Linked DNA regions of Acetivibrio cellulolyticus CD2. The protein of the gene in region 1 interacts with the protein of each later gene in a pairwise test. Links are inferred from orthologs where the notes say so. Each region holds a gene or a part of one and is shown in the gene's direction. Other genes may lie near its edges. The genes, in order: secD and pheT.

What was found.
Region 2: the proteins of secD (region 1) and pheT interact in binary tests that used the Escherichia coli proteins (3 or more experiments, as listed by UniProt). The link is inferred for Acetivibrio cellulolyticus CD2 from one-to-one orthologs.

What each region holds. Positions count from the first base shown.
Region 1 is NZ_JH556651.1:114,770-130,907, forward strand. The notes cover bases 7,652-10,589. They hold secD (protein translocase subunit SecD), read left to right. Parts: upstream 7,652-8,413; coding sequence 8,414-9,766; downstream 9,767-10,589. Other genes in these bases: ACECE_RS0200515 (HD domain-containing protein), read left to right, coding at 7,652-8,308; secF (protein translocase subunit SecF), read left to right, coding at 9,759-10,589. In the rest of the region: ACECE_RS0200475 (aldo/keto reductase), read left to right, coding at 1-902; ACECE_RS0200480 (PilZ domain-containing protein), read left to right, coding at 972-1,607; peptidoglycan editing factor PgeF, read left to right, coding at 1,776-2,615; ACECE_RS0200490 (peptide ABC transporter substrate-binding protein), read left to right, coding at 2,650-4,311; lspA (signal peptidase II), read left to right, coding at 4,462-4,929; ACECE_RS0200500 (RluA family pseudouridine synthase), read left to right, coding at 4,967-5,881; scfA (six-cysteine ranthipeptide SCIFF), read left to right, coding at 6,009-6,149; scfB (thioether cross-link-forming SCIFF peptide maturase), read left to right, coding at 6,248-7,594; more of ACECE_RS0200515, read left to right, coding at 7,643-7,651; more of secF, read left to right, coding at 10,590-10,715; panB (3-methyl-2-oxobutanoate hydroxymethyltransferase), read left to right, coding at 11,151-11,996; panC (pantoate--beta-alanine ligase), read left to right, coding at 12,061-12,906; panD (aspartate 1-decarboxylase), read left to right, coding at 12,909-13,295; ACECE_RS0200545 (hypothetical protein), read right to left, coding at 13,320-13,604; ACECE_RS0200550 (HD-GYP domain-containing protein), read left to right, coding at 13,924-14,955; ACECE_RS0200555 (DUF6514 family protein), read left to right, coding at 15,290-15,598; ACECE_RS0200560 (deoxyguanosinetriphosphate triphosphohydrolase), read left to right, coding at 15,806-16,138. UniProt on the Escherichia coli protein: Part of the Sec protein translocase complex. Interacts with the SecYEG preprotein conducting channel. SecDF uses the proton motive force (PMF) to complete protein translocation after the ATP-dependent function of SecA.
Region 2 is NZ_JH556659.1:898,429-914,652, forward strand. Bases 4,410-7,433 are described here. They hold pheT (phenylalanine--tRNA ligase subunit beta), read left to right. Parts: upstream 4,410-4,739; coding sequence 4,740-7,127; downstream 7,128-7,433. Other genes in these bases: pheS (phenylalanine--tRNA ligase subunit alpha), read left to right, coding at 4,410-4,702; ACECE_RS0223910 (alpha/beta-type small acid-soluble spore protein), read right to left, coding at 7,297-7,433. Also shown: ACECE_RS0223880 (hypothetical protein), read left to right, coding at 1-1,569; ACECE_RS0223885 (hypothetical protein), read left to right, coding at 1,665-2,171; ACECE_RS0223890 (metallophosphoesterase family protein), read left to right, coding at 2,189-3,223; more of pheS, read left to right, coding at 3,683-4,409; more of ACECE_RS0223910, read right to left, coding at 7,434-7,518; ACECE_RS0223915 (protein-L-isoaspartate(D-aspartate) O-methyltransferase), read left to right, coding at 7,769-8,359; ACECE_RS0223920 (glucose-6-phosphate isomerase), read left to right, coding at 8,471-9,823; ACECE_RS0223925 (metallophosphoesterase), read right to left, coding at 9,892-10,647; ACECE_RS31380 (hypothetical protein), read left to right, coding at 10,845-11,006; ACECE_RS0223935 (methyl-accepting chemotaxis protein), read left to right, coding at 11,331-12,590; ACECE_RS29830 (stalk domain-containing protein), read right to left, coding at 13,431-14,552; ACECE_RS0223950 (helix-turn-helix domain-containing protein), read right to left, coding at 14,700-15,560; ACECE_RS32460 (UPF0236 family transposase-like protein), read left to right, coding at 15,679-15,942; ACECE_RS32465 (hypothetical protein), read left to right, coding at 15,939-16,199.

The sequences.
Region 1 (16,138 bases):
TAAGAGATAAGGTGTACGTTTCTACTAAAAGTCCAGGACATCTTATCAAAAAGCACGGTGATTATAGAAAAATATTAGAAGAGCAGCTTAAAAAGCTTGATATTGATTATATTGATGTTTATCACTTTCATGGTATAGGATATGATGGTTTTCTCAGCATAAACGAAAAAACCAAATGGTTGGATGAGGCATATAAAGCAAAGGAAGAAGGATTAATAAAGCATATTAGTTTTTCATTCCATGATGCTCCGGAAAATCTCAAGAGGCTTGTTGATCTTGGGATATTCGAATCGGTTTTGTGCCAGTACAATGCCATAGATAGAAGTAATGAGGATGCTATAGCTTATGCAAAGTCAAAAGGGCTTGGAGTTGTCATAATGGGGCCTGTTGGAGGAGGTAGAGTTTCGGGACTTCCAAAAGAGGTTGCAGCCAAACTTGGAATTAATGTAAAAAGCAGTGCGGAAATGGCGTTAAGGTTCGTGTTTTCAAATCCTGATGTTGATTGTGCTCTTTCAGGTATGGGCAGCATGGAGATGGTAGAAGAAAACAGTGTGACCGCATCAAATATAGAGCCACTTTCGGAAAACGAAGTTATTGCGATAAATAAAATGATGGAAGAAAATAGAAAACTTGCTGACCTTTACTGTACAGGATGTTCATATTGTATGCCTTGTCCGGCTGGGGTTAATATCCCAAAAATATTCGAGATGATGAATTACCATAAGGTCTACGGGATAGATGAGTATTCAAAGAATGGATATGCTGAAATTGGGACAAATGAGTGGGTACCTGGAAAGAGAGCGGATGCCTGTGTAGAATGTGGTGTTTGTGAAACAAAGTGTCCTCAGAAGTTAAAGATAAGAGAACAGCTCAAGGAATGTCATAAAGTATTGGCAAGGTAGTGTTTTTTTAATTACAAACGTTTATATCGAAAATAAAAATAGAAAAATAAGATAAAGACAGGGATTTATATGAGTTTTAAAAAGGGAGATATTGTTACAGTATCAAATAAGCTTGAAGAATACGTAGGTACGGCTTTGATTCTTTATAGAGACGATGAAATGGTTGATATAAAAATTATTGATGAGCACGTTGCCTCAGAAGACGTTCCGGATGGAAGAATACTGCTTGGGTATGAATCATATAGCAGTATTTATGCAGTATATTGTGATGTCCTGGAAAAAGCTGACGAAGCTGGCGTAATAAAGCTTCGTATAAGCAAAACATTTTCTGTAATAAACAGAAGATTTTCAACAAGGTATCCGGCATTTTTTAAGGTAGATATTGCTGCCGGAGAGCCTTTGGAAACTTTTGACGGAGTAATTAGAAATATGAGCCTTAGAGGTTTTATGGTCAATACTCATGTGGATTTAAGTGTTAACCATATGGTGGAGATGGGCATAAAACTTGACAGTCGTAACGTTTCTGTTAAAGCAAGGGTAGCGAGGAAGAGTGGTCAAGGCGGCAGTTTTAATTATGGTTTGTATATCGTTGATTTAGGATATGATGAAAAGATTTTGATGAGATCAATGGTGACAGAGCTTAAGGAAAAGAATAGAAAAATCTCTGAAAAGTTGATCAGGGGATATATTGGTGAAGGTTTGTAAAGTTTAACCAATAAAGTTTCTCAAATAATAACAAACGCCACTATGGAATAGTAAACCATAGGGCGTTTTGCTGTGTTGGTAAAGTATGACTTATCTTGTGAATAATAATAATGTATGATATTATTTTTTATATTAATTCAATAACAACGCAATCAGGAGGGACAGATTTTGGAGGAAAGATTCCTAACAAACCCAAGAATAGCATACATCGAGAAAAATGGAGTTGAATACATTCAGTTTAACAATTTAAATAAATATTCAGATGTGCTTATTCATGGCTTTACAACCAGGCGGGGCGGGGTTAGTGAAGGTGAATACAAATCCCTTAACATGGCGTTTAATAAAAACGATAAGAGGGAAAATGTCGAAGAAAACTATAGAAGAATAGCCGGAGTATTAGGTATAGATACAGAGAATATGGTTCTTTCAAATCAGGTCCATGATAATAAAATTAGAGTTGTTACAGAAAATGACAGAGGCAAAGGGATTTATAAAAAAAGTGATATAATTGGTTTTGACGGTTTAATGACCAATGTTGCTGATGTAGCGCTTGTAACATTTTATGCAGATTGTGTTCCGGTATTTTTGTTTGATCCGGTAAAAAAGGTAATATCTCTTGTTCACTCGGGTTGGCGCAGTACAGTGAAGGAAATATCCAAAGAAGCTGTTATAAAAATGAAAGAGGTTTATGGCTGTGATCCATATGATATTGAAGTGGCTATTGGCCCGTCAATAGGACAGTGCTGTTTTGAGGTTGGAGAAGAGGTATATCTCGAATTTATTAATACTTTTGCATGGTGTGGTGAATTTTGTAAAAAGATAAATGAAAAATGGTTCATTGATCTTCCGCCGATAATTGTGAGGTCTTTAGAATCAGAGGGAATACAAAGGAGTAAAATAACACTTAGCAGCATATGTACAAAGTGTAACAATGATGTCTTCTTCTCACATAGAGGCGATAATGGAAAGACAGGCACACTTTCAGCGATTATGCAGCTTAAACGGTAAATAAAATATACATCCTTAAAGGGAGCGAAAAGAGTTGGAAAAGAAATCATTATTAATAATAATAACTATTATTATGAGTATTTGCATTACTTCCTGTTCAGCTTTAAGCAGTGGAAAAGAAAATGCTGAAGAGGAAAATAAATACAATTTTATAGACAGCCAGGATGATGTGATTGATACAGGGCCTGTAAAAGGTGGGGTATTGAAGCTTTATTCTACAACCCCTGATACCTTGAATCCGATATTGACTAACAATTTATACGTTAGGGATTATTCAAGCTTTATATATGAAAGCCTTGTTGTCCTTGATAAGAGCCAAAAGGCTACACCTGTACTGGCTGAAAGGTGGGAAACTTCGAACGACGGATTAACCTGGACATTTCATCTGAGGGAAAATATATCTTGGCACGATAATATGCCATTTTCAGCTGGAGATGTTGAATTTACAATGAATGCGATAATCAGCAGCCCAAACAGTTCGTACAAGAAAAATGTAGACAATATAACTACATTTGCTGCTGTTGATTCAAAAACTTTTAGAATTGTGTTGAAAAATCCCAACTCTTTTACAGCAGAATTAATGACTTTCCCCATAATTCCAAAGCATTGTTTTGTTGGGCAGGACCTTGCAACTTCTGCAAAGAATAACAGCCCAGTTGGTACAGGTCCATATAAATTTGCGGAATATAAGCAAGGGGGTTACATTAAGCTTATAAACAATGAAAAATGGTGGAAGCTTGAAAAGAAAGATGAAAGCGCATTGAGTATACCGTACATTGAAGAGATAGATATCCGTGTGCACGATAAGACCAAAAGTAGCACAAGTGCTTTTCAGGGAGGAGACGTTGACCTTTTGACTATAGACAGGAGCTGGTGGTCAAAATACAACGGAAGATCGGATGTAACTCTTAAAAGATATATAAGCAACGAGTTTGAGTATATTGCATTTAACCTGTCAAATAAAATTTTAAAATTGAAGGAAGTGCGACAGGCTATTGCATATTCCGTTGATAAAACGAAAATTATTAATGATTTATTGCCTGGTGAGGCTGTTGCTTCCGATTTGCCGGTTATGCCGGATACTTGGCTCAATGACACAAAGGTTGTTTACTATAGCGCTGATAAGGAAAAGGCAAAGAAATTGTTGGCGGATAGCGGCTGGAAGGATAATAACGGTGTACTCTACAAGAAAATTAACGGGGTGAACACTTCGCTTAAATTAGAGATGCTTGTTAACGAGGATAATAAATTGAGACTTAAGGTCGCAGAAGAGATAAAAAATCAGTTAAAGGAAATAGGTATAGAGCTTACAATTAAGGAATTGTCCTGGGAAGACGAGTTCAAAAAGATTGATAAAAAGAAATTTGATATGGTGTTTATTGGCTGTACAATACCATCTACTACGGATTTGTCTTTTATGTATTCATCTGAAGGAGCAGCGCTGAATATTTCCGGCTATAAGAATGAACAAGTTGATAATTATTTAAAAATGATACTTAAAGAGTCCAACGAGTACAGTAAAAAAGCTTATTTCTTCAACATGAAGGAATTAATCAACCAGGATGTACCATGTCTGGGGTTATACTTTTATAATGATGCCATGATATATAGCAAGAGAATACATGGGGAGTTTTCGCCGTATTTATGGAATCGATATTTCGATGTGACGAGATGGTATATTCCAGTAAACAAATAGATATGAAAATTTCAAAGAACATAAGCACTGAAATTTTCTAAAATAGATTATATGAAAACTAAAAGTATTTATATATACTTTACAATCATTTGGAAAGTATATATAATCGTAAATATTGTGGAGAGAATTAATGGAAAGGTAATGATAATTATGATTTGGGCAGCTATAATTATTGCAATAATCGGCTTTGATCAATTTACCAAGTATATGGTTATTAACAGTATAGGTTTTGGTGAAAGGATACCTATAATCGATGGATTTTTCTATTTAGCCCATTGGCAAAATACAGGCGCTGCATGGGGGATTATGCAAAATGGAAAAGTTTTTTTAATTCCTGTTACAGTAATTGTGTCAATTGCACTGGTATATTTCATGTCTAAGTCAAAAAATAAGATGTTTAAGGCATCAATTTCAATGATATTAGGCGGAGCATTGGGGAATTTAATAGACAGGGCTTTTAGAAAAGGCGGAGTTGTAGATTTTTTGGATTTCCATTTTGGAACATACAATTTTCCAACTTTTAATGTTGCAGATTCATTTATAGTTATAGGCACAATACTTTTATCTATTTATATTTTATTTGTTATGAAGGATGAAAAGGTTTTATCTAAGGAATAAGATTTGTGAGGAATAAATTAGGAAGATGGGTATAGATATGGAAGAAATAAAGCTGGTATCTGAAGAAAGTGGAGTGAGAATAGATGCCTGGATTTCAAGCAGGCTTAAGGAGTATTCTCGTTCATACATACAAAAACTTTTAAATGATGGGCATGTTTTGGTAAATGGTTCTTTAGTTAAATCCAATTACAAGATCAAATCAAGTGATGAAATAACAGTTCAAATTCCAGAACCTGAAGTACTTGATATAGTACCTGAGAATATTGAAATTCCTGTTCTTTATGAGGATGAACATGTGTTGGTGGTTAATAAGCCTAAGGGTATGGTAGTTCACCCGGCTGCAGGCAACTACTCAGGTACTTTGGTGAATGCATTGATGGATTACTGCGGAGACAGTTTATCAAGTATAAACGGCGTAATAAGGCCAGGTATAGTTCACAGGATTGATAAGGATACTTCAGGGGTGTTGGTGGTTGCAAAGAGCAATGAAGCACACGAAAAACTGTCTTTAAAACTTAAAGACCATGATATAAACCGGGTTTATGTTGCACTGGTACATGGCATTATAAGGGAAGAGTCAGGAAAGATAGACGCTCCTATAGGAAGACATCCGGTTGATAGAAAGAAGATGGCCGTAAATACAAATAACGGTAGAAGAGCAGTAACGTATTTTAAGGTACTTGAAAGATTCAAGGATGCTACCTTGGTTGAGGTAAAGTTAGAAACAGGCAGAACACATCAGATAAGGGTTCATATGTCCTATATAGGCTATCCTATTATTGGGGACACAGTTTACGGAAAGAAAAAGGATAAGTATGATATAGGCGGACAAGCGCTCCATGCCAAAACTTTAGGTTTTGTTCATCCTGTGAAAAATGAATACATGGAGTTTGAAGCGGAGCTCCCTGAATACTTTAAAAAATTATTGGAAGAGTTAAGATGGGATAAATAGCAAGTTAAAATCAAATACCTACTTATAAAATACCTATAAAAATACCTATTTGGCAAGATTTATCTTTCCAAGATAGATTTTATGTGCTATAATATGGGCTGTAAATTTAACAATGGGGGGAAAAACGATGAAACATGTTAAGACTATAAATGGTTCAACATTAAAAGACAGTCTTAAAAAAGGCGGTTGCGGCGAATGCCAGACTTCATGCCAGTCAGCTTGCAAAACTTCATGTACTGTTGCTAATCAGAGTTGCGAAAAGAAATAATACAATAGTTAGGCTGTTAATTAATAGTAATAACAAAGAGTGAAAGGAAGGTTAAGCCTTTCACTTTTTAGTTATTGTAGTGTTAAGGAGATTGATTTATGATCCACAAGTTTTCGTTATTTGGAACAAATATTGTTGTTGATGTGAATAGCGGTTCAGTTCATATCTTTGACGATGTTGCCTATGAGGTCCTGGATTATTATGAAAATAACTCATCTGAGAGAATCATTGAGCTGCTTTCATCAAAATATAAAAGTGAAGATATCGGTGAAGCGATTAAGGATATAGATAGTCTTAAGGCAGAAGGAATGCTCTATTCTGAAGATATCTATAAAGATACTGTTTCCTTATGGGATAAAAAGCCGGTTGTAAAAGCACTTTGCCTTCATATAAGCCACGATTGTAATCTCAGATGTAAATACTGCTTTGCCTCAACCGGTGATTTTGGTGGACAAAGGTCTATGATGTCTTCGGAAGTGGGAAAGAAGGCTATTGATTTTATAATAAAGGAATCGGGCAGCAGAAAGAACCTTGAGGTTGACCTTTTTGGCGGAGAACCCTTAATGAACTTTGAAGTTGTTAAGGAGATTGTAGCCTATGCAAAATCCAAGGAGAAAGAGGCAGGCAAGAATTTCAGGTTTACATTAACTACAAATGCAATACTTTTGAATGAAGACATCAAAAATTATGTAAATGAAAATATGCAAAATGTAGTTTTAAGCATTGACGGTCGTAAGGAAGTAAATGATAAAATGAGGTACAGGGTAGACGGTACAGGATGTTACAGTGATATAATGCCTAAAATAAAGGACATGGCGGATTCAAGGGGACAGGATAGGTACTATGTAAGAGGGACATTCACAAGAGAAAACCTTGATTTTTCCAAAGACGTACTTCATTTGGCTGACGAGGGCTTTAAGCAAATATCAGTTGAGCCTGTAGTTGCAGGAAAGGATTCAGGCTATGATTTGAGGGAAGAAGATCTTCCTAAGCTCTCTGATGAATATGAGAAGTTAGCTTTAGAGTTCGTTAAGCGCAAGAAAGAAGGAAACGGATTTAACTTCTTTCACTTCATGATAGATCTGTCTCAGGGGCCATGTATTGCTAAAAGGCTCAGAGGGTGCGGTTCAGGACATGAATATGTTGCAATAACGCCTGAAGGTGATATATACCCATGCCATCAGTTTGTCGGCAACAGTGAATTTAAAATGGGCAATGTTACAGAAGGCAAACTCAATACTGAGATTCAGGAACATTTTAAGGGATGTAATGTTTATACCAAGGAAGAGTGCAGCAAATGCTGGGCAAAATTTTACTGCAGCGGAGGCTGTGCAGCAAATGCACATCAGTTCAATAACGACATAAATATTCCTTATAAGGTTGGATGTGAGCTTGAAAGGAAGAGAGTAGAGTGTGCTCTTTGGATAAAATCTCAAGGGATGTAGGAAACAGTATAACCTTTTGACAATACTATTTATGGGAAGGATGGTTATATGGGCATTATCACTTTGGAGGATTTGAAAAACAACGAGGAAGTTAAGACTCTATTTGAAATAGCGGACAAGCAGCTTGCCGAATTAGGCTATACAGAACATTCTTTCAGGCATGTAGGACTGGTGTCGAAGGTCGCAGGTGACATAATGGAGACATTGGGGTTTGGAGAGCGTGAAATAGAGCTTACACGAATGGCCGGATATCTCCATGACATAGGTAATTCGGTAAATAGAGTTGACCATGCCCACTCAGGTGCAATTTTAGCTTATCAGATACTTACGAAGATTGGAATGGGAAGTAAGGAAGCAGCAGAAATTATGCTTGCAATAGGTCATCATGATGAAGGCAGCGGAGGTGCAGTAAGTGCAATTTCAGCAGCATTGATACTTGCAGATAAATCTGATGTTCACCGTACGAGGGTAAGAAATACTGATATAGCTACATTTGATATTCATGACAGGGTGAATTACGCTGTTGACAGCTCAAAGATTTATGTGGACAAGGATAAGAAGATTGCAGTCCTCGAACTCCATATAGATACCGATATCTGCCCTGTAATGGACTACTTTGAGATATTTCTGATAAGAATGACAATGAATAGAAGAGCTGCAGAGTTTTTGGGTCTTAAGTTTCAACTTATTATAAATGGTACTCATTTACTATAAGAACCTAAAAATAACATACTAGAGTAGTTGATTTTTATTGACGTGCAAATTTTATAGATATATAATATTTTCATGTGGACAAGATGAAAAGGGGGAATTATACAGATGAAAGGCAACTACGGAATAAAGTCCATTGTGCTAATTATCATTATAGGTTTATTGACCTATATTGCAATTGCAGGGCTCACAATTCCAGGGACAGGAGTTAATATTGAGAATGTAGAAGAAAGCATCAGGTATGGTATAGATATCAGAGGAGGCGTCCGGGCAGTATTAACAGCTCCGGAAGGTGTAAATCCTACTGATGATCAGATGGAATCTGCAAGGCAGATAATCGAAAACAGGTTGAATTATAAGAAAATCTACGATAAAACACTTTTATTGGAAAAGGCGAATAAGAGAATTATACTTGAAATTCCTTATCAGGCAGGACAATCGATAGATCAGGATCCAAGAAAAGCAATAAATGAAATAGGTATGACAGCGTTGCTTACATTCAGGGAAGTAGACAAGACACAGATTAATAAAGAAACTGGCGATTACCTTCCTTTAGATGGTGATAAGATCATACTTAAGGGAGCGGATATAAAAAAAGCGACACCTGAGGCTAATGCCAATACTGGTGAGGTATATGTAGCCCTGACTTTAAGCGATGAAGGTGCAAAGAAGTTTGAAGCGGCTACAGCAAGACTCGTTGGTCAGCCATTAGCTATATTTATGGATGAACAAATGATCCAAGCTCCGACTGTTGACGAGAAGATATCTGGAAACAGTGCAATAATTAGAATGGGTAAAGCAGGTGGTAAGGATTCAGATGCACTTACAAAGGAAGCAACTGATCTTGCCAATACAATAAATGCCGGTGCACTTCCGTTCAAGCTTGTATCAGAAGATTTAAATTCTATAAGTCCTACACTTGGTAAGAGTGCGCTTAATGTAATTTTGCTTGCAGGTTTGGTTTCAATGATTCTGGTTGGTCTGTTCATGCTTATACGCTATAGACTCCCTGGAATTGTAGCAGTTTTAGCTCTTTTATTCTCGATTGTAGCACAGATAATGATTATATCATATTCGCATATGTCACTGACATTACCAGGTATTGCAGGTATTATCCTGACGATAGGTATGAGTCTTGACGGAAATGTTATAATATATGAAAGAATCAAAGAGGAAATAAGAGCTGGTAAGACCATACAGGCTGCTATTGAAGTAGGATTTAAGAGAGCATTTACAGCTATATTTGATGGTAATATTACTATATTGATTGCGGCCGTTGTACTTTATACTTTGGGTTCTGGAGCAATACAATCATTCGCCTTTACTTTGGCTCTTGGAGTATTGTTAAACTTTGTAACCTGCGTATCCATGTCAAGGACTATGCTTCAAGCTGTGGCAGGTTTCAAATTTGCTAAGAGTAAATGGTTATATGGAGTGAAGGGAGGCAAATCAAATGTTTGATTTTATTGCCAATAAAAAATATTTCTTTTGTTTTTCAGGATTAATCTTCCTAGTAGGTATAATAGCTTTAATAATTCATGGTGGTTTTAATCTTGATATTCAGTTTCAGGGCGGTACAATACTTGAAATTCAAATGGCTGACTCAAATTTTGATATAGCAAAAGCTGCTGATGTTGCAAAAACTGCTACAGGCAAGGTTGTATCAGCTCAGCACTCCTATACATTAGATGCAAGCAACAAAAATACAAGAATTGACCTTCTTGTTCTGAGTGTTTCATCTAAGGATAAGCTTTCTGATGGAGAGCGTGATGAGCTTGTTAATGCCATTAGCAAGGAGTTTAAAGTTAAGGAAGGCGCTCGGATAGAAGAAAGATCCGTTGGAGCTTCAATGAGTAAAGAACTTGCTGGCAAAAGTATGTGGGCTGTTATACTTGCATGTATTTTGATGCTGATTTATGTATGGATTAGATTCAATGCAATGAATGGTCTTCTTGCCGGATTTGCTTCTATAGTTGCTTTAGTTCATGACGTTGGAGTTATGCTTACTCTATATGCCGTATTGGATATTCCGTGTAACGAATCATTTATAGCAGCAATTTTGACTATACTCGGTTATTCTTTGAATGATACTATTGTTATTTTCGATAGAATAAGAGAAAACAGTTCTCTCCTCAGGAAGGAAAGTCTTGCTTCTCTTACAAACAAGAGTATCTGGCAGACAATGAGCCGTACTTTATGTACTGCCGCAACTACTGGTATGTGTGTTATAATAATATTTATTTTTGCTTGGTACAATAAGATAGATTCTATAATGGAATTTATATTACCTCTTTTAGTTGGTATGATAAGCGGTGTATACTCAACTATATTTATTGCAAGTCCTGTATGGGTAATGTGTAAGGAATGGCAAGCAAAGAGAAAACTTGCTGCAAAACCTGCAAAAGCTTAAAAGAATTGTTAATGAGAAACTCGGGGGCATTTAGTCCTCGAGTTTTTTTGATGTTAAGAAAGTGTATTTCTTTCTTGCATCAAAAAGTCTACCGAAGGGCCGTTTGCGGCAGAGGAATACCCCTGGCTATAATATTTATAATTATACTGGTTGATTTTTTCTTTTTTTTGTGGTACTATTTTTTCATAATCTGGCAGTATCATTTATGAACTGCACAGAAGTGGAAACTACTAATTTAATTGCTATTAACACTGCTTTGATCCTAATTGGACAGGGACAGGATTGATTAATTTAAGGGCTTTCAATATTTATATTGATTGATTAAAGTCAGTTCTTGTCGAACTGGCTTTTATTGTTATATTGGGATCTGAAGTATTGTAAAATAATAGAGGATATGCAAGTTTAGACAGATTATGATGGGGGAGTGATGATGTGATGAAGGATAAGTTTACTGTTTCAAACTTTCAGGATTGCAAAAGAAATGGGAAAAAGATTACGATGCTTACAGCATATGATTACCCGACAGCAAAAATAATGGACGAATCTGGTATTGATGCAATTCTTGTTGGGGACTCGCTCGGTATGGTTGTTTTGGGATATGAAGATACTACAAGAGTTACTATGGATGACATGGTTCACCATACAAAGGCTGTTGTTAGAGGAACTAAAAAAGCTATGGTTGTTACAGACTTGCCTTTTTTATCTTATCATAAGGGCATTTATGAAAGTGTAAGCAATGCAGGAAGGCTTGTTTGTGAAGGTGGATGTAAAGCAGTTAAGCTTGAGGGCGGCGAAGATGTTATAGAAGATGTGAAAGCAATAACTCGCGCAGGAATACCCGTTATGGGACACCTCGGCTATACTCCACAGTCAGTAAATATTTTTGGTGGGCATAAGGCGCAGGGCAAAACTATAGAAACTGCGAAGAAGATATATAAGGATGCTCTAATGCTTCAAGATGCCGGAGCATTTGCCGTTGTACTTGAATGCGTTCCGCATAAGGTAGCAAAATACATTTCTAGTAAGCTGGATATACCGGCAATAGGGATAGGGTCGGGTGCAATGTGTGATGGACAGGTGCTTGTAGTACATGATATTATTGGAATGTTCAGGGAGTTTACTCCTAAGCATACAAAGAAATATGTTGATATGGGTAATGCCCTGGAAAACTCCGTTAGAAGCTATGTAAGTGATGTTGTGGAAGGTAGTTTCCCAACAGAAAAGAATTCATTTACTGTTGAAGATGAAGTAATTGACGCTTTAGACAAGCTTGGATTATAGTTGATAAATGTTTGGAACTATACAATATTAAAGTATGGGGACATTAGAGAGGGAGTAATAATATATGAGAGTAATTGAGACAATCAACGACTTGAAAGCAGTTAATAGGTCAAATAAAAGTTTGGGAAAAACAGTTGGTTTTGTTCCAACTATGGGGTATTTGCATGAAGGTCATTTGTCGCTTGTAAGGAGGTCAGTACATGATAATGACTTTACTGTGATGAGTATTTTCGTTAATCCGACTCAGTTTGGACCAAATGAGGATTTTGAGAAGTATCCAAGGGATATGGAAAGGGATTTACGGTTGGCAGAGTCAGCAGGTGTCGATGTTGTATTTGCACCAAGCGTAGAAGAAATGTATCCGGCTAAATACAAGACATATGTTGATGTAGAAGATATAACCAATGTACTTTGTGGACTGTCGAGACCGGGACATTTTAAAGGCGTTACTACGGTTGTGAGTAAACTATTCAATATTGTGGAACCTAATAAGGCGTATTTTGGTCAAAAGGATGCCCAACAGGTTATTGTGATTAAGAAGATGGTAAGAGACCTAAATATGAACCTTGAAATCATTGCATGTCCTATAGTTCGTGAATCAGATGGTCTGGCGATGAGTTCTAGAAATGTTTATTTAAGCAATGAAGAAAGAGCAGCAGCACTTATTCTTTCCAAATCATTGTCTGAGACTGAAGTGCTGATAAAGCAGGGCGAAAAAAATAGAGAAAAGATTGTTGAATATATAAAAGACAGAATAAAATCGGAAAAGCTTGCAGACATTGACTATATTGAGGTTGTGAGCACTGATGGGTTGGGTCAAGTAGAAAAACTAGAAGGAACCATATTAATAGCTTTAGCCGTTAGATTCGGGAAAACAAGGCTTATAGATAATATCATAGTGGAGGTCTGATTATGTTTGTAAATATAATGAAATCTAAAATCCATAGAGCAAGAGTAACAGAGGCTAATCTTAATTATGTTGGGAGTATAACCATTGATGAGGATTTGATGGACATTGCCGATCTAATGAAGAATGAAAAGGTTCAAATTGTAAACAATAACAATGGAAATAGATTTGAAACTTATGTAATTCCAGGAGAGAGAGGCAGCGGGATGATCTGCTTAAATGGTGCAGCAGCAAGACTTGTGCATCCTGGAGATGTAATAATTATTATTTCCTATGGATTGTTTGAGAAGAATGAAGCAAAGGAATATAATCCTAAAATAGTTTTTGTAGATGAAAATAATAAGGTGGTTGAAATAAAAGATAAAGAACAGCATGGAGAAATTTATAGCTAGGAATTATTTATAAATAATTCCTAGCTATCTTTTAGTAAAATAATCGATTACAAGTCCTCCGATAATAAACTCTGCCAGAACAACAATGCTATTTTTTACAATAGAAGTTCCAATAAACTTTATATAACTGTCAAAGTCAAGTACAGTCTGATTAAGTATTAGTAGTATTGTACCTATTCCAAGCAATACTAGAGCAGCCAGAGTACCATATTTGATAAGTGATTTGGAAAAACTGTTAACCTTTGTGAATTCTTCAAAAATCTTTTCTATTCTTTCAGAATGCAGCTTTCTTGAATTATTAGTTTGCATAGTTCTGTACCCCCTTCTATAAAATTTTGACCTCGTGAAACTGATTTGTAACTAATTTTGATACTTCTAAGTATAAAGCCGATTCCCTATAAGACTGTTTTTAGTTTAGTCATAAGAGAAAAAGAGGCGTTACTTTTTCAAGCACGCTACTATAGAAGGTTAACATAAATTTGTTTTGATTTCAATACAAAAAGATTACCAGTGTTATTTGGGAGTATAAAGAAGTAGTTATTACGCAAAAAATTAATGTACTTGTACAAAAAATATGGTATAATTTTATATAAAGCTGTCATATTAACTGATAAATAGGGTGAAAATAGTGAAAAAATTATTTATCAATCCTTTCGAGTTAGTTCCAGGTATGAAAATCGCAGAAACAATACTAAATGATTATGGTGCAATTGTTATTTCTGAAGGCACCATTCTTGATGATCACTTAATAAATAAACTTGGGAATTTAGGTTTATACAGGCTGCAAATTTTTGTTGGGGATGATGTTAAAGTTGAAAATCCTGATTCATTTACGGAAAGTTATAATGAAAGCGTAAGTGATTATAAAAAGATAATCAGCGATATTGCCAATGGAGTAGACTTAAATCCTACAAAAATAGATAACGTAGTTAATTCAGTACTGCAAAGAGTTGAAGAAAAAAGAGATATAGTTAGTTGTCTCAATCAAATCAAAAGTGCTGATGAGTATACTTATACGCACAGTGTAAATGTATCTCTTATTTCAATGCTTATTGGTAAATGGATGAAATTTGAACCTGAAAGAATCAAGTTGCTGGTTCAAGCTGGTTTATTGCATGATATTGGAAAAACCTTGGTGCCTTTAGAGATTTTAAATAAGCCAGGTAAGCTAACCCAATTAGAGTTTGCGGAAATGAAAAAGCATACTGTTTACGGTTATAGGATTTTAGAGAAGGTTCCCTCTATAAGTAAGGATGTTTTGGCAGCGGTTTTAATGCATCACGAGAAAGAAGATGGAACTGGTTATCCTACAGGGCTAGGTGGAGATAAAATAAATATGCTTGCAAAGATAGTATCTGTTGCTGATATTTATGATGCAATGACTTCAAACAGAGTATACAAGGATAAGGAAAGCCCATTTGAAGTATTTCAATTAATTGAGGAAAATTCAATTGGAACACTAAACCCAATAGTAGTCAATGCTTTCTTGAGCAATATAGCAGCTTATTATATTGGAGACAAAGTCAAACTTGCCAGTGGAGAAATTGGAGAAATTGTATATATCAATCCGAGATGTGTATCAAAGCCTATAGTGAAAGTAGATGATAAGTATATAGATATGCTTACGGAAAAAGATGTTAAAATAAAGGAAATTATTTAGCAAAAGGGTGGAAGTCGCTTCCACCCTTTTTAAATGTCTATTTTGCATCAAATAAGCTTTAAGAAAAAGTAGTAGTGGAAGTTGTATTTTTTTCACTGTTAATTTCTGATCCTGAAAATTTAAATACAAAAGAAAAAGAAATTGAGACAATTGATATCATTATGTGACATATAATTTGGTGTATGCTGTAGAATTTATCAATATAAGAATGAAAATAGTCATATATTATCAAAATACAGTATTTGCTATCGAAAACTTAATATGTAAATTGTTTTGGCAATAATATATAATATTTAGGTAGTTACATTTTTTAAGTTTGGAGAGGAGGACAAGTATGTTAAGCAAGTATTTAGAGAGTAGAGTTGAATTGGATTTGGCTGAAGGAACGTCAACTAATAGCAAGATTCAACTTGAATACTATCTGATTGAAAGTGAACATAGTCAGAATTACGATTGTTGCGGAGACAAAGTATATGGGATTGAGATCATCAAGAAAGAAAGCGACAACCATGCAGAAAGCGAAATAGTTAGAAACCTTTCCAACAGCAAAGAAAACACCAAGGGGATATTGAGCATATTAGCTAAGAATACAGTAACACCAATTGGACTTTCATTTGTATTGGACGATCTTATGGCGCTATAAAGAATATACAAATTGTCAAGTTCTTAAAGAGCAAAAGGCTCTTTTTTTTTATGTTTTTAAGTTGGGTCAAAAAAGGCTAGATCGTGAAATTCTAGCTGAAGTTATATTTTCAGCTATTCCTTAGCCATTAATTATTAGTTTTAGACGAATACAAAAAATGATATAATAAGTATTATATTTCTTTTGCATATAAAGGATGTGAGGATATTGCTTATCCGTGAAGAACTTGAAGAACTTGAAAAAAAGACGCTTTCTCCATTTGCTCAGCTGAGTTGTCAATCTAGAGGAAGGCAGGGAGAAGAAATAGAATGTGACATTCGAACTAAATTTCAAAGGGATAAGGATAGAATAGTTTATTCGAAGTCTTTCAGAAGATTGAAGCATAAGACACAGGTGTTTATATCTCCGGAAGGTGATCATTATAGGACAAGACTTACACATACACTGGAAGTATCTCAAATAGCAAGAACAATAGCAAGAAGCCTTAGATTGAATGAAGATCTTACTGAGGCTATTGCTTTAGGGCATGATCTAGGACAT
Region 2 (16,224 bases), on another replicon or contig:
TTTGCCCAGAAAGTGATTGACTGGGGAGGAAATTTTGACATTCTGAATAAAGTTGATGAGACAGTCGACTATCTTACAAATTTGGTAGACACGAATATGGAGGATATGTTCGAATATTTAAATAAAAAAGCAGATGAATGCTTTAATGAGTTTGAAGATTTCACAGGGATTAGCGAGAAAAATATGGTCTACAACTTTATAAAGGACAAGATGAAGGAGAATATAGGTATCCTTGAAGGAGGAGTTGACGAGGTAGTTGACATGGTTGTAGGAATAGTAGCATTAGCAGTGAAATTCGATCCAAAGTTTTTAAGCTTAAGAATAAGTAACGGAATTCAAGATATAATTATTAATCCTGACAAATATATTAATAAGGCTAAGGAACTAAAAAATACAATAGAATATTTGGTGAAACACAGGGGTGAAGTTGTTCAATTGATTCTTGAAGAGGCAGAGAATTATGGTAAGGAGTTAGGAGATGATCCTTATAAGAGGGGACAAGTAATTGGACATATTGCTGTTTTTATAGCGTCACTATTTATTGGTGGAGGAGAAGCAAAAGTAGCATCTAAAGCAGAGGATACAATAACTGTGGGTAGTAAAATCGAAAGACTTTTATCTAAGGCAGAACTGAAAAGGCTTACAGTTGGCAAGTCACCGGAGGAAATTGCCGAGATTATGGAATGTATCGGTAAATATGGTGATGATGTTTTGAAAGTGATTAAAAAGGGAATTGATCCTGAACTTATAAAAAAACTTGATGATATCGGTATAAAGCCAGGAGACTATGAAAAGTTAGGCATTATAAGCAGAGAAAGTGCAGAGGCTTTATTAAAAAAAGAGAAAGAAATTCTAGAGTCTTTAAATAGTATTTCAAAAAACTTGAAAAGACGAATTGAAGCTGAGGCCGATTTTGTGCTAAGATATTCAGATAGTGAATTAGAAGATATAGTTAGGAAGGGTAAGAATTTAGGACTTGACGATAAAACAATAGAAGATTTTTTGTTTACAGGATCAAGACAGAAAAAAAGTATTGATTCAGTTGAATTAATGACACAGATGGAAAACTATGTTACTCTTATTTCTAAAAGAGGCTTCCCTTATAAGTTTGGATCACATGAGGAGTTTGTAGAGTTTAGTAAAAGTTTAAAAAAATTACTTGAAAAATATAATATACCTGGAGATGACATATATATCCAAGGTTCAAGTTTGAGAACTGCAGCTTCAAAAGATGTTGATTTGGCAATATTTGTGGATGAGAAGAAATTTAATCAATTATATGATGAGATGGTAGAGGGTATAAAATTAAGGACTAAACCGGGTTCAAAAGTTCGAGCTAATCTTTTGAAAAGTCTTGAGAAAGGAAAGGCAGATGGTAGGATAAACTCGTATTATTTTAATAAGGTAAATGGGAAAAACGGGCCTTCTTTTGGACAGGAATTATTTGAACTTGTCGACTTTACAGATATGGGGCGGAATTGGGAAAAGGGTACAGGACCCTTTGATATTTCGTTAATAGTTAAGGGAAAAGGGTTTGATGTTGGGCCGTTTATGAAATGTCCCGATTAAAAACTTACCTCAATAAAGGATGCAAATGGTTGGTCGAAAATGCGCCTAGGGTTTTAATTTAGTTCAAGAAACCCTTTGTGGAAGGAGAATACAAAATGGGGAATTATTCTAAAATACAATATGAACTTTTTGGAGAGAAAATCAGCAAAGAGGAGGCTGATAATAACGAGTACTACGAAATAGCATATTATAATGAAGCCGAGAAAAGAGTAAAAGTAGAATTGTTTGAAAATAAACAGCTTAGTCAACTTGTTTATCCGGACAAAGAACCTCCTTTTGAAGAAATAATCAGGGAGCATTTAGAATGCTACCCGAATATGAAAATGGAAATAGAGACACCAAAGGTATTTTTAGATGATGGAGGATATAAGTATACTTCATATATATACCTGCTACACAAAAATTTTGAGTTAGTAAAGGAGTGTTATTTCGATAAGGATGATAATTTGCTAAGAGAAGTCGAGCTGGATGAAAATAATAAACCTATTGTGATAAGTACTTATGTATATGATGAAAGTGGTGAACTTATAGAGGTAATAGAAGAAAGTCCTCAAGGAAATACAGTTGGGGGCTTGGATTTTGGAAATCCTCAGAAATTTTAAATTGGGGGCTTGAGACAATGCGAAGACAGGTCATTATTGGAGATATACATGGCTGTTATGATGAAGTGCAGTCTTTACTCGATAAAGTCGGATTGAATAAGGATGATGAAATAATTACAGTTGGAGATTTCTTGGACAGAGGGCCTAAATCTCTAGAAGTTGTAGAATTTTTAAGGAACAATGCAAATTTTTATTCAATTGTAGGAAATCATGAGAGAAAACATTTAAACAAAATTTATAATTACGCTCAGGAAATTACTAAACTAAAGCTTGGTCAGTATTATGAGGGAACAATTAATTGGATTAAAAACTTACCATACTACTATGAAAATAATGACGTGATAGTAGTTCATGCAGCATTAATTCCAGGTGTAAAGATGGAAAAGCAGCCACAAGAAGTATTATGTGGCTCTACTTCCGGCGAAAGGTATTTAGAACAAATACTGAAGGGGAAATACTGGTATGAAGTATATGAGGGAGATAAACCTGTAGTGTTTGGGCATCATTGTGTTGATAACCCGCTAATTTATAATGATCTTGTTTACGGCATTGATACTGGCGCATGTCATGGAGGATTTTTAACTGCAATTACTGTACCTGATTTTAAAGTATATTCGGTAAAGGCAAAAGAGGATTATTGGGAAGCTGAGAAGAAGAAATGGCAGAAATCGGTTGTGGTTAATCGACCTTGGAAAAGTATGAAATGGGAGCAGATTGAAAATGAGATTGAGCGATTTAAGAAATGTGAGGAAGAAGATATAAAAAAATATGCCAATGTATTGGAATTGTGGGTGAAGGAGCTAAAAAATTCTATTCCTAAAATAGTTAAAGCTATAGAGCAAATTACTAAACAAATATTAATGGATTATGGAGAAACTGGTTTTGGCGAGGTTTCCAAAAAGCATATTCTATCCTCATTTCTTTTTACATGTTATCATGGAAGACTAAATCTTGATGTTGTATCAAAGAAGTGTATATCACCTGAAAAGACACTGGAAATGGCTAAAATCCTAGATATACTGGTAGCAGAAAATCCCGAAGATTTGTCTTAAATTCTTCCACTATAAAAATATAAAAAAACACTTATTGCAGTTGAAGGGAATTTGTGTTACAATATTCCGTAATATTCATTAATTGAATGCGATGATAGAGATGAGTAAACGGTTGAAGCTGATATAAGAGAGAAGATATCATCGGCTGAGAGTATCTTTATAAAGCAAACTGTTGAAGTTCCCTCTTAAGCAGCATCCTGAACGTATTGTACCTGTTGGTGTTATATAACAAGTAGGAGATGCCGGTTTGCAGCCGTTATATGCAATGAGAGCTTATATGCTATTGGCGTATAAGAACATGGGTGGTACCGCGGAGAATGCTTTCGTCCCTTTTTGGGAATGAAGGCTTTTTATTTTGCCTCTTTTGGGCGAGACTAAATAGGCAAAATACTAAAAAGCAAAAGAGCCTTGATTGGATTGATAAAATTATAAATACGGATTAAAGGAGGAGTCTAAAGCATGAAAGAGCAGTTGAATAATATTAGAGTTCAGGCTGAAAATGAACTGGCTGCTGCCGAAACAATACAGGATATGGAGAATATCAGAGTAAAGTTCTTAGGAAAGAAGGGTGAACTCACTTCTGTGTTAAGAGGTATGGGAGCACTTTCAGCAGAAGAAAGACCTGTAATTGGGCAGATTGCCAACGAAGTAAGGGAAGCTCTCGAAAGCAAAATAGAGGACATTAAGAAGAAGCTTTTAGCAAATGAAAGAAATGCAAAGCTTGCACAGGAAGTTATTGATGTAACTATTCCTGGAAAAAGGAAAGTTTTAGGAAAGAAGCATCCGCTTACAATGGTAATGGATGAAATTAAAGATGTTTTTATTGGTATGGGCTATGAGATAGCGGAGGGTCCTGAAGTTGAAAAGGATTACTACAACTTTGAGGCTTTAAATTTGCCAAAGAATCACCCTGCAAGAGATACGCAGGACACATTCTATATTAATGAAAATATACTTTTAAGGACGCAGACTTCACCTGTACAGATAAGGGTTATGGAGAGCAAAAAGCCACCTATAAAGATTATCTGTCCTGGACGTGTTTACCGTTCTGATGCTGTTGACGCAACGCATTCACCGATATTCCATCAGGTAGAAGGTCTTGTTGTTGATAAGGGCGTGACAATGGGAGACCTTATCGGGACTTTAAAGATTTTCGCAAAGAGTCTGTTTGGTGAGAAGACTGATATTAGGCTTAGACCACATCACTTCCCATTTACCGAACCAAGTGCCGAGGTTGATGTTTCCTGCTGGACTTGTGGAGGAAAAGGCTGCAGAGTTTGTAAGAATGAGGGTTGGATTGAGATCCTCGGAGCGGGAATGGTTCATCCAAAAGTACTTGAAATATGTGGTATAGACCCTGAAATATACAGTGGATTTGCTTTTGGACTTGGAGCTGAGAGAACTGCAATGGGAAGATTTAATATTGACGATATGAGATTATTGTATGAAAACGATATAAGGTTTTTGAAACAGTTCTAAGCTTGATAATTAAAATTGCGAAAGGAGTAAAAAGGTTATGAAGGCACCGCTTAAATGGTTAAAAGACTACGTTGACATAAATGTGACCCCTAAGGAATTTGCTGATGCAATGACTCTGTCGGGATCAAAGGTTGAAGGAATAGAGGTACAGGGAGAAGAAATCAGTAAGATAGTTGTAGGAAAAATTATAGAAATTGAAAAGCACCCCGATGCAGATAAACTACAAGTTACAAAGGTTGATATAGGAAGTGAAGTAATTCAGGTTGTTACAGGGGCCCAGAATATAAAGCTCAATGACTATATTCCGGTAGCGCTCGTTGGGGCAACTCTTCCGGGTGACAAGAAAATATCAAAGGGGAAGCTTAGAGGAATTGAGTCAAACGGTATGATGTGCTCAATTGAAGAACTGAACCTCTCGAGAGAAGACTATCCTGATGCACCTGAGCATGGTATCTATATACTTGAGCCTGGACTTGAGCTTGGCAGTGATGTAAAAGAGGTAATGGGAATTAATGAAACTACCATAGATTTCGAAATTACTTCAAACAGACCGGATTGTCTAAGTATAATAGGCCTTGCAAGAGAAGCAGCTGTTACTTTAAAGAAGGAATTTAAAAAGCCTCAGGTTAAAGTGTTGGAAAAGGGCGACGAAGCGAAAAATTATGTTTCCGTTGAAATTAAAGACCCTGATTTGTGTCCAAGATATGCAGCTAGAGTTGTTAAGGATGTTAAGATAGGACCTTCACCTAAGTGGATGAAGGAAAGACTTAGAGCTGCAGGAGTAAGACCTATTAACAATATTGTTGATATAACCAACTATGTAATGTTAGAGTATGGACAGCCAATGCATGCTTTTGACTTAAAGGATGTTCAGGGAAACAAGATAATTGTAAGAAGAGCATTTGATGGAGAAACTCTTAAGACTCTTGATGATCAGGACAGAAATTTAGATTCATCCATGCTTGTTATTGCCGATGAAAGCAGAGCTATAGCTGTAGCAGGAGTTATGGGTGGAGCGAATTCCGAAATTTCAGATAATGCAAAGGCTATCCTGTTTGAATCTGCAAACTTCGAAGGAACCGCTGTAAGACTTGCTGCAAAGAAACTAGGACTGAGAACAGAAGCTTCAGGCCGTTTTGAAAAAGGTCTCGATGTGGAAAATGTTATACCGGCTGTTGACAGAGCAGTACAGTTAGTTGAAGAGCTAGGAGCAGGTACTGTTTGCAAGGGTATTGTAGACTGCTATGTGAAAAAGACTGAGCAGGTGACAATAACATTAAGACCTGACAAGATCAACGCTTTCCTTGGTACAAACATTTCAAAAGAAGAAATGGTAAGTATTTTGAAAGCTTTAGAATTTGAAGTAGATGGAAGCGGCATAGTAAAAGTACCAAGCTTCAGACCGGATGTTGAGAGAGAAGCGGATATAGCTGAAGAGATTGCAAGATTTTATGGATACAACAATATAGAGGCAACATTGCTATCGGGCAAGGCTGCAACTCTTGGTAAAAAGACATATAAGCAGAGTATAGAGGATTTGATTAAGGATACAATGATTTCTTGTGGTTTATATGAAGCCTTCACCTATTCATTCACCAGCCCTAAGGACTTCGATATGATAAATCTGCCTGAGGATAGTGCTCTTAGAAATGCTGTAGTAATATCAAATCCTTTAGGTGAGGACTTCAGCATTATGAGGACAACAACTATTCCTGATATGCTGACAGTAATTAGTACAAATTATAACAGAAGAATAGAAGAAGCAAGACTCTTTGAAATGTCATTCGTCTATTTGCCTGAAAGCTTACCAATAAAAGAACTTCCAAAGGAGAAACCTATACTTACTCTTGGAATGTATGGAGAAACCGATTTTTATGATTTAAAGGGAACTGTGGAAGAACTCCTTTCAAGGCTTGGAATAAAGGAATACGAATTTGCACCGGTTAAGGATAATTCTTCCTTCCACCCGGGAAGAACTGCAAGTTTAATGATTAAAGGCGAATATGCTGGAATAATTGGTGAGGTTCACCCTCAGGTATCAGAAAAGTTCGAGTGTCCTGAAAGGACGTATCTAGGAGTAATTGAGGTGGAGAGCCTTGTTAAAAATTCTGCATTGGAATCTCAATATAAGCCGCTCCCAAAATTCCCGGCGGTTTCAAGAGATATTGCAATGCTTGTTAAAGACGAGATAATGGTAAAACAGATAGAAGATATTATAAAACAAAGGTCAGGCAAGATACTTGAAGATATCAAATTATTTGATGTATACAAGGGTAAACAGGTGCCGGAAGGTATGAAGAGTGTAGCCTATTCCATAACCTTCAGAGCCTCAGATAGGACGCTTACGGACGAAGAAGTGGGTAAGACTATGACAAAGATCCTTGAGGGATTAAGAACTAACCTTGAGGCACAGCTTAGAGAGTAATTAAGGTGGCGAGTGGAAATAAAAAATGCCGGTATCTATGATCAGATACCGGTATTTTTTTATTCTACCTCTTTCGAACGAAGTGAAAGAGGCAAAATCGACGGGGCTAAATGCCCCCGAGATTTTGTTAGAAGGGGCTCTGTGTTGAAGTGTATTAGCTTTTTTCTTACTAAACCATTTGGTTTTCTGCCATCTGTATCATTTTTTTTACCATCTGTCCACCTATTGGTCCACCTTCTGAACCGTTGACTTTTGCGGAAACATCACCCTTGTAGTGATCATTGTTTTCCTTTACAAACTGTAGATGCCCTATTTCCTGTGCGCATTCCATCTTAAATTTTGTCAAAGCGTCCCTGCTTTCAGGAACTAAAGGAGTCTTTGGTCTAGACATATTATTCACCAACCTTAATTTTAATTTGGTTTACAATAATATTTTTTACGTATATTTAAAAATCTTGCATAGTAATTTTAGGATTTGTTATTAAATCTTTATGTTTTTCTCTGAAATTCGAATAATTGTAAGAGGTGTTATGTTATGAAACAAATTTACAATTAGTACTCCTGAGAAGGTACTACATAACACAGATATATTTACACATAATAAGGATAGTTGAAAGGATTTCAAGATATGGAGGCGGAAAATGCAAAAAGAAAATGAAGTATATAAATTTTATGAAAATTTAGATCGTTCAATATTTTTAGACAATGAATATAAAGAATATGCCGATTATGACAGTCCACTTCCAATTGGCTATGAGCAGACGATTTCTCAGCCGAGTCTTGTTTGTGAAATGACTTTAATATTAGGAATTGATAATAATAAAAAAGTTTTAGAAATAGGTACCGGTTCGGGATATCAAACAGCTTTTTTAGCCAATTTTGCAAAGGAAGTATATACAGTAGAAAAAATTGGGGAGTTATCTGAAAAAGCCCAAAAAAGGCTTAAGAATTTAGGCTACAATAACGTCAAATTCAATATAGGTGATGGAAGTAAAGGCTGGAATGAATATGCGCCATTTGATCGGATAATTGTTACTGCAGGTGCCGGAGCAATGCCACAGGAGTTGATCATGCAGCTTGACTCAAATGGAAGACTGTTGGTGCCTGTGGGGAAAAGAGGGTCGCAAAAGTTAATGCTTGTTGAAAAAGACATGCACGGAAACATTAAGGAGACTTCTCTTGGAAAAGTGACCTTTGTAGAACTTAAAGGGGATTATGGATGGAAAAATTAGAATACTCTATTGCTTTGAAACAAATCATTTGTTAATATATAGTCAATGTGTGACAAGTATTCATGGACATAGAAATGTCTCAAAATCAATTATATATTGGAGGTTTTATAAATGGAAAGAATTAAGTTTGACTATTCAAAAGCCAGTGAGTTTGTACAGGAAAGTGAAGTATGCTGTCTTGACAGCTTTATAAAATCAGCTCACGATATGCTCCACAATAAGACTGGAGCAGGTAATGATTTTGTAGGTTGGGTTGACCATCCACTAAATTATGACAAGGAAGAGTTTGCTAGAATAAAAAAAGCTGCAGAAAAAATAAAATCAGACTCTGACGCTTTGATCGTAATAGGTATTGGCGGATCATATCTTGGAGCTAAAGCTGCAATCGATATGCTTTCACATTCATTCCACAACGTAATGCCAAAATCAAAAAGAAAAACTCCAGAAATCTATTTTGTAGGAAATAATATTAGCTCTACATATATTGCTGATCTATTGGAAGTAATAGAAGGCAAAGAGATATCAGTAAATATTATTTCAAAATCCGGTACTACTACAGAGCCAGCCATTGGATTCAGGATTTTTAAGGAGTACATGGAGAACAAGTACGGAAAAGAAGGAGCAACAAAGAGAATTTATGCAACAACGGATAAAGCTAAGGGAGCATTGAAAAAGCTCGCAACAGAAGAAGGCTATGAGACTTTTGTTGTACCGGATGATATCGGAGGAAGATTCTCAGTATTGACAGCTGTTGGATTACTTCCAATAGCAGTATCAGGTGCAGATATTGACAGCATGATGAAAGGTGCATATGATGCTTATCAGCTTTATAACAACACAAACCTTGCTGAAAATGATTGCTACAAATATGCAGCAGTAAGAAATGCTTTATATAGAAAAGGTAAGTCAATTGAAATTATGGTAAACTACGAACCATCACTTCATTTCTTTACAGAATGGTGGAAGCAGCTGTATGGTGAAAGTGAAGGAAAAGACCAAAAAGGTATATTCCCTGCAGGTGTAGATTTCACAACTGATTTACATTCCATGGGCCAATATATTCAGGACGGACTCAGAAACCTTTTCGAGACTGTAGTTAAGGTTGAGAAACCAAGAAAGAATATTACAATCAAACAGGATAAGGATAATCTCGATGGTTTGAACTTCATTGCAGGAAAGGATATTGATTTTGTTAATAAGAAGGCTATGGAAGGAACTTTACTTGCTCACAATGATGGAGGAGTTCCAAACCTTATGATTACTATACCAGAGCTCAATGAATATTACTTTGGAAACATGGTATATTTCTTCGAGAAGGCATGTGGAATAAGCGGATACTTGCTAGGCGTAAATCCATTTGATCAACCTGGAGTTGAGGCATATAAGAAAAATATGTTTGCACTGTTAGGTAAGCCTGGATTTGAAGATGCTAAGAAGAAACTCGAAGAACGTCTTTCGAAGTAAAAATAGAACTTAGGCTATTCCTTAATAAAATGGGGCATACTTTTGAGGTTTGCCCCGTTTTTGTTGCCTTATGGAAAGTACAAGACTGTAATTTCGGGCCGTGATAAAAATCGTAGAGGAAATAAAACATTTCCAAGACCGCTGTTTATATATATGATCATATTGTTTAGCTTGTTAAGGCCCTTTTTTATACCCATTTTGCATATTTTCTCGCCCCTTAACAACTTGAACTCAAGGTCAAATGGCATCCAGATCTGCCCGCCATGAAAATGGCCGCATAATAGAAAGTCAACTCTACCAACAGGAAGTTGTAGAGCTATGTCAGGATTATGAGAAAAGGCTATATTTGCTGTTACATTGCTCTTACAATGCTCAAGGGCTCTTTTTATGTCATGGCGTTTAGATCGTAAGTCTTCTATACCAATTATATTATAAGCGCTTGATCCTTTCTCGAAATACAAAGAATCATTAAGAAGTACATTAATACCTCTTTTCTCTATTTCAGATATAAACATCAAAAGCCCGGCTTCATTTTTATAGAAAGCTTTATAATCATGATTTCCAAAGCATAGAAACACTTTATGATTACCTTTTATCTTTTCGAGAAAACTAAGAAAAGTAGGTATTTGTTTGACGTTGTCGATATAATCTCCTGTTAAAATAATAAAATCAGGCTTTTCTTCATCTACGGCATTAAGGATTTTTTCTATGCTAACTTTCAGAAATTTTATATGAATATCGGAAAGCTGAATGACCTTAAGATGTTTGGCACTTTTGGTTAAATATACTTTTTTAACTTTTAACATGGTTGTTTCAATACGCATATATATAAGAACAATAAAAATAATTGCTAAAATTATATACAAAAAACTCATCATATTTCTCCAGACATTATTTATAGATTCTACTATACATACTAATATACCAGCTAGTGCTTTTTAAAACAACAGATTTCTGGTTTTAATATCCTGTAGATTTGCCTGTGGTCAGAGTTATATAATTTTATTTGGGGGTGTGTATTATGTTTTTTGAAAAAGATTATGATTTGCTTCCTAGAACTTATTCTGTTAAAAGCTACAGGAGAAAAGAGTCAAAACTACTCAAAAGGTTGGCAAGTTTGAGTATGTTTCTATTGATTTTGTCCATAGCTGTTTTTGTGTTTATTCTATTTGTAGTAAAGTAATTAAATCGAAATATATTCATATCTCTATTCAGACTGTCTCTAAATTTGTATCGCAGCGGTAAGTGAAAGCAAAGTAATAATAGCATAATAATAGCCGCTGCGATAACTACAAATCATATACTTTTCTATAAATCTTTTAATATTGGATTTAAAATTTTTAATAATATACTAAAGTTAAGAAGGATTTTTGGAATAAATATAGAAATAATAATATGTAGTTTCTTTGATTTTTTATATCTCAGTTCAGGTAATATATTTATTCAAATAATTGTTTCCAATTTAGACTCAAATTAAAAGAAACCTAAATGTACCAGGAGGTGCTGTATGAAAAGTCGGTTAAAAAGATTTTTAAGTCCTTTGGGTATTGCTTACATCATTGTTGTTTGTATAACATTATTTGCTGCAATATTTATCTATGTAATGTCGGGTGGAAATATTAAATCGAGTATTTCTATGACAATCATTTGCTGTACAATTGCGGTTGTAATAAATGTAGCAACAAATATGACTTTTAAAAGAGTAATTAAAAATGTGAATACAGATATTGAAAAGGCAAGTCAGGGTGATTTTGTACATATGATTGCTACAGAAAATACAGGTATTATTAAGACGATATCTGTTGCTGTTAATTCTATAATAACTGAAATGCGTGCACTTGTTGAAAAGTTTTTTTCTATGTCCTCGCTTATTATGGAATCTACAGGTAAAGTGAGTACAGCTTCAGAAATGGCATCAAAGGCCATGAGCGAAATAGCTGTAACGGTGGACGAAATAGCTAAAGGAGCATCTTCGCAAGCGAGCGAAGCTCAGCAGGGTGTTTTTTTAGTGGATAAATTATCAGAGCAGATTAGTTTAGTATATCAAAGCTACAGCAGTGTTACTGAAGATACGAGGAAGATAAATGAGTTAAATAGCATTGGCCTTCAATCGGTTAAAGTGTTAAGGGATAAATCGAAAGAAAACTATGATACTACTGAAAAGATATTTTCAGTAGTCGAAAAGTTGACAAATAGTGCAAAAGATATTGGAAGCTTTGTTGAATCTATTGAGAATATAGCCGAGCAGACAAATCTCCTTGCTTTGAACGCGGCAATAGAAGCAGCTAGAGCTGGTGAGGCTGGAAGAGGATTTGCTGTTGTTGCTGATGAAGTCAGAAAACTTGCAGACCAAAGCAGACAATCAACCGAAGAGATTAATACATTAATGAATAGTATACAGGAAGAGTCTATGTTGGCAATTGAATCTATGGGAATTATGAAGAAAGTATCAGCTGATCAGAATACAGCTGTAAATAAAACAGACAGCGCATTTAGCGACATTGCTAATGCAATAGATTCAATAGTTCTTAAAATCAACGATGTTAATCAGGCAGTTGCAAAAATGCAAAATGATAAAACTGAGGTAATATCAGCGATTGAAAACATCTCTGCCGTATCTGAACAAACAGCAGCATTTAGTGAAGAGGTGGCAGCTACTTCAGAGCAGCAATTAAAATATATAGAAGATATGAGGGATGCTTCCGGAAGACTTGATAATTTGGTTAATGAACTTGCTGATAAATTAAGTAAGTATAAGATAGGTTAGATAAATTACTGATAAAAATACTAAATTTGACTGTTGACAAAAGGACTTTTCACAAGTATAATAGGTTTTGTCGTCAAATTGATATGCTTGCGGATGTGGCGGAATTGGCAGACGCGCTAGACTTAGGATCTAGTGTCGACGACGTGGGGGTTCAAGTCCCTTCATCCGCACCAAAGGGTTTGAGGGATTTTTAAATCTTTCAAACCTTTTAATTTTCCTCATTTTCTAACGTCTAAAAAATCTTCTGGCGGATTCATTCCATTAAGCGTTTTAGCCATGTTTACTTTTGTTCTTTATTGATATGGGATGATTAAGAATAGAAAAAGCGATCATTTCATTGCATTGTGGTCGCTTTTTGTGTCTCTTAAGGTTTATACAAGGTATGGTTGCAACTCTTGCTCTGCAAATGAATCTAACTGGTGATCCACGTTCGTACGGTGATACGGGCTTTAAAGCCCAACCAACTCAATCGAGGTATATATGAAAGCTTGAAGACGGGACACTTTATGCGACGGGATCATAAGTCCCAACAATCCATACGTCCTTTACCTCAGGTCTTTAATAACAATAGTATATAACATATAAAATTACATACCCAGATTGAACTGGTTATATTACGAGTATACGAACAACAGATTGACACAAGGGCTCATAGACATAATGTATAATAAGAATTAAAAACCGATTTGAGCTTATAGTATATTATCACAGATAAAAAAGCATGAATGAAAATAGTGGTATTTTAATAAACGATTTTTACCAAAACAAAAAAGCTATAGAATCACACCTTCCTTTGACTCTATAGCTTCATCTAAATTTATTTGACAAATGGATGATTTTTTACGGAGTATAACGAATAGTTATCTTCTTTTCGGTATCATTCCACTCAATAGTTGCTCCAAGATTTTCGGTAACAAATCTTAGAGGCAGCATAGTTCTTTCTTTTATAATCGCAGGAGCAACGTCAAGGGCTTTTTTCTCAGTCCCAACAATGCTTTCCGTTTTATCAATCCATAATTTTATTGTTTTACCCTTTAAAATAATGTCAACTCTTCTTTCATTTCCATCCCATGCAATATTTCCGCCCATCGCTTCGATAATTGACCTGATAGGAACCAACGTTCTGTTATTTACGATTACAGGTGACGTATTTCTTCCAGGGTCAACTTCTTTTTCTACATTATTTACAGTCATTTTGGATTTGTTGATTTGAAGCTCAATTACGCCTGATGCACTTTTCATAACATCTTCGTACATTGTTTTAACATCAGTGGCATTAAGTGCATAGTTGTACAATTTGAGATCATCTATCATACCGTAAAATTCTCTATTTGTAGAACCATCATAATTTCCAATAAATAATGAACCCTCAGTTTTTTTCAATATTTTATCTTCATCACTTACAGCTTTTGATTTTATAAATTTATCATCCTGATAAATTGAAACATTGCCATTATCAAAAGTTAATGTAAGCATACACCACTTTTCTCCTATAAGCGGCATTTCTTTTCCGGAAGAAACACGGGTAGTATTATAATCGTTACCATCAAACTCTCCCATTCCCTGTTTACTATGATAAAGGGCAACATAATATGGGGAATATTTATTTCCCTTTTTTAAAATAAGAGTTCTTATTCCGCTCCAATTGTCTTTATCTACATTCGGACTCATTTTTACCCACATTGAAGCTGTAAAAGATGAGCTGAAATCAAGCAAATCATTATCCTTAACTTCTATGTATCCATTTCCGAATTGTGCACTTTTTCCTAAAATACCTTCTGAAAAAGGAACATCACCTTTAATTTCTCCATCAAGAGAATTGCCGGAAGAATCCTTAAAATCGTCATCAAATTTGTAATGTGCGATTAACTTGTTACTGTCTGCTGAAAAACATTGAAAACTAAATGCAGAAATTGTGATTAAAAAAACAAGTACAAAACTAAGTACATTTCTTGATTTCATACTTATACCTCCTAAGAAAAAATATATTATTTTAAAATTTATTATACATATTAAAATAATATTATAATATCAAATATTTGCTCTACTTTAATAAATTATTGCCTTGAATTATAAAATACTCCCTAGATATTGGGATAGCTTTAGCTGCTAGAGTGATATGGATTTAATAAATGCTGATGGGGTAATACCTGTCTTTCTTTTAAAAACTGAAGTAAAGTGACTATGATTTGAAAAACCCAGCATATAGCTAACTTCAGTAATGGAATATTTCTTTGATTTGAAAAGATCAACAGCCTTATTGATTTTTAGATCCATATAGTATTCATAAGGGGTTTTGCCGGTAGAATCTTTAAATAAGCGTGAAAAGTAATAAGGACTTAAGTTTGAAACTTTGCACAAAGTTTCAAGAGAAAAATCTGTAGCAGTATTTTCCCACAAAAAATCTATAGCCCTATTAATATCAATTCTTGATGAATAATGCCTTTTTTGATTCTGATTGGGTAAATTGTTTTTTAATTCCCTTAAAACATTAATTGATATCTGAATTGCAATGCTATCAAGCACAAACTGATAGCCAGACTGTCTGGTTTTGCATTCATCTATAAAAAGATTGATATAGTGTATCAGAATACTACTGAGGTAATTATTCACGTTATCAAAGGATACCTTGCTTCTGTTAAAGGCATCTTTTGATAATTCCTGGAGTTTTTTCTTTTCTATAAACATCGCCAAGTAATCAATTTCTTCTAGATTGTGTTGTTGGGATACCTCTAACACTTGATCGGGGTTTGTAGAAAAGATATGAGCTTTATATAAAATTTTTTCTTTTTGATCAACAGATATAGGTGGAACATCTTTTTTGGGCAAAACAAAATGAAAACAATCAAATGAAGTTTCTCCGTAAGCAAAGCATTCGGGCTTAAATAACGCTAAGTCTGCAGAACAATACGAGTCGTGTTTAATATGGGAGTCATCTTTTATTTTGTTAACAACTCTATTCTCAAACATATATTTACACCTCAATAAGTAAATGTTTACATTTTGATATGTATATATTATAGCATATAAAATAACAAGTGCTTTATATAATATATATTGGGATACTATCTCCACTACTTGCAAATATGTGACAAAGGCAACGGGACATATGAAGGAATATGCAATCAGGATATGGGACTGCCTAAAAGAAGCAGATTTAGAAGAAATGGGGCTTGTTTTCAACGAACTGCACATGTCAACAGAAAGTGAATCAAAGAGAATTGAAATAAAAGAAAGCTGGGATTATTTCAAAAATAATTGGGATGGTATCAGGGTACAGGAAGAAGAATATGACGCATCGTTGGATGCAGTGCAGAAGGACATAACAGTCATATACTTACAGCTAGAATGAGTAGCCGACCGATGGGATGGAGTAAGGATGGGGCCGACAAAATGGCCAGGTTAAGAGCAGTTAAGGCAAACAATGGCAAAGTAATTGATTTTGTTAGAGCACAGAAAAAAGAGGAAAAGCTCTATTTAGTAACGAAAAAGATTATGAAGGAAACATCACAGGGCTTAAAATCAAGGATTAATGAAAAAGTTTGTAATCTTGAGGTCTTTAAAATAGGAAAATTAACAGGGCTTTATAAGGCTCTAAAGGCCATTTAGAAGAAAGACAGCTAAGGTGTGGTCT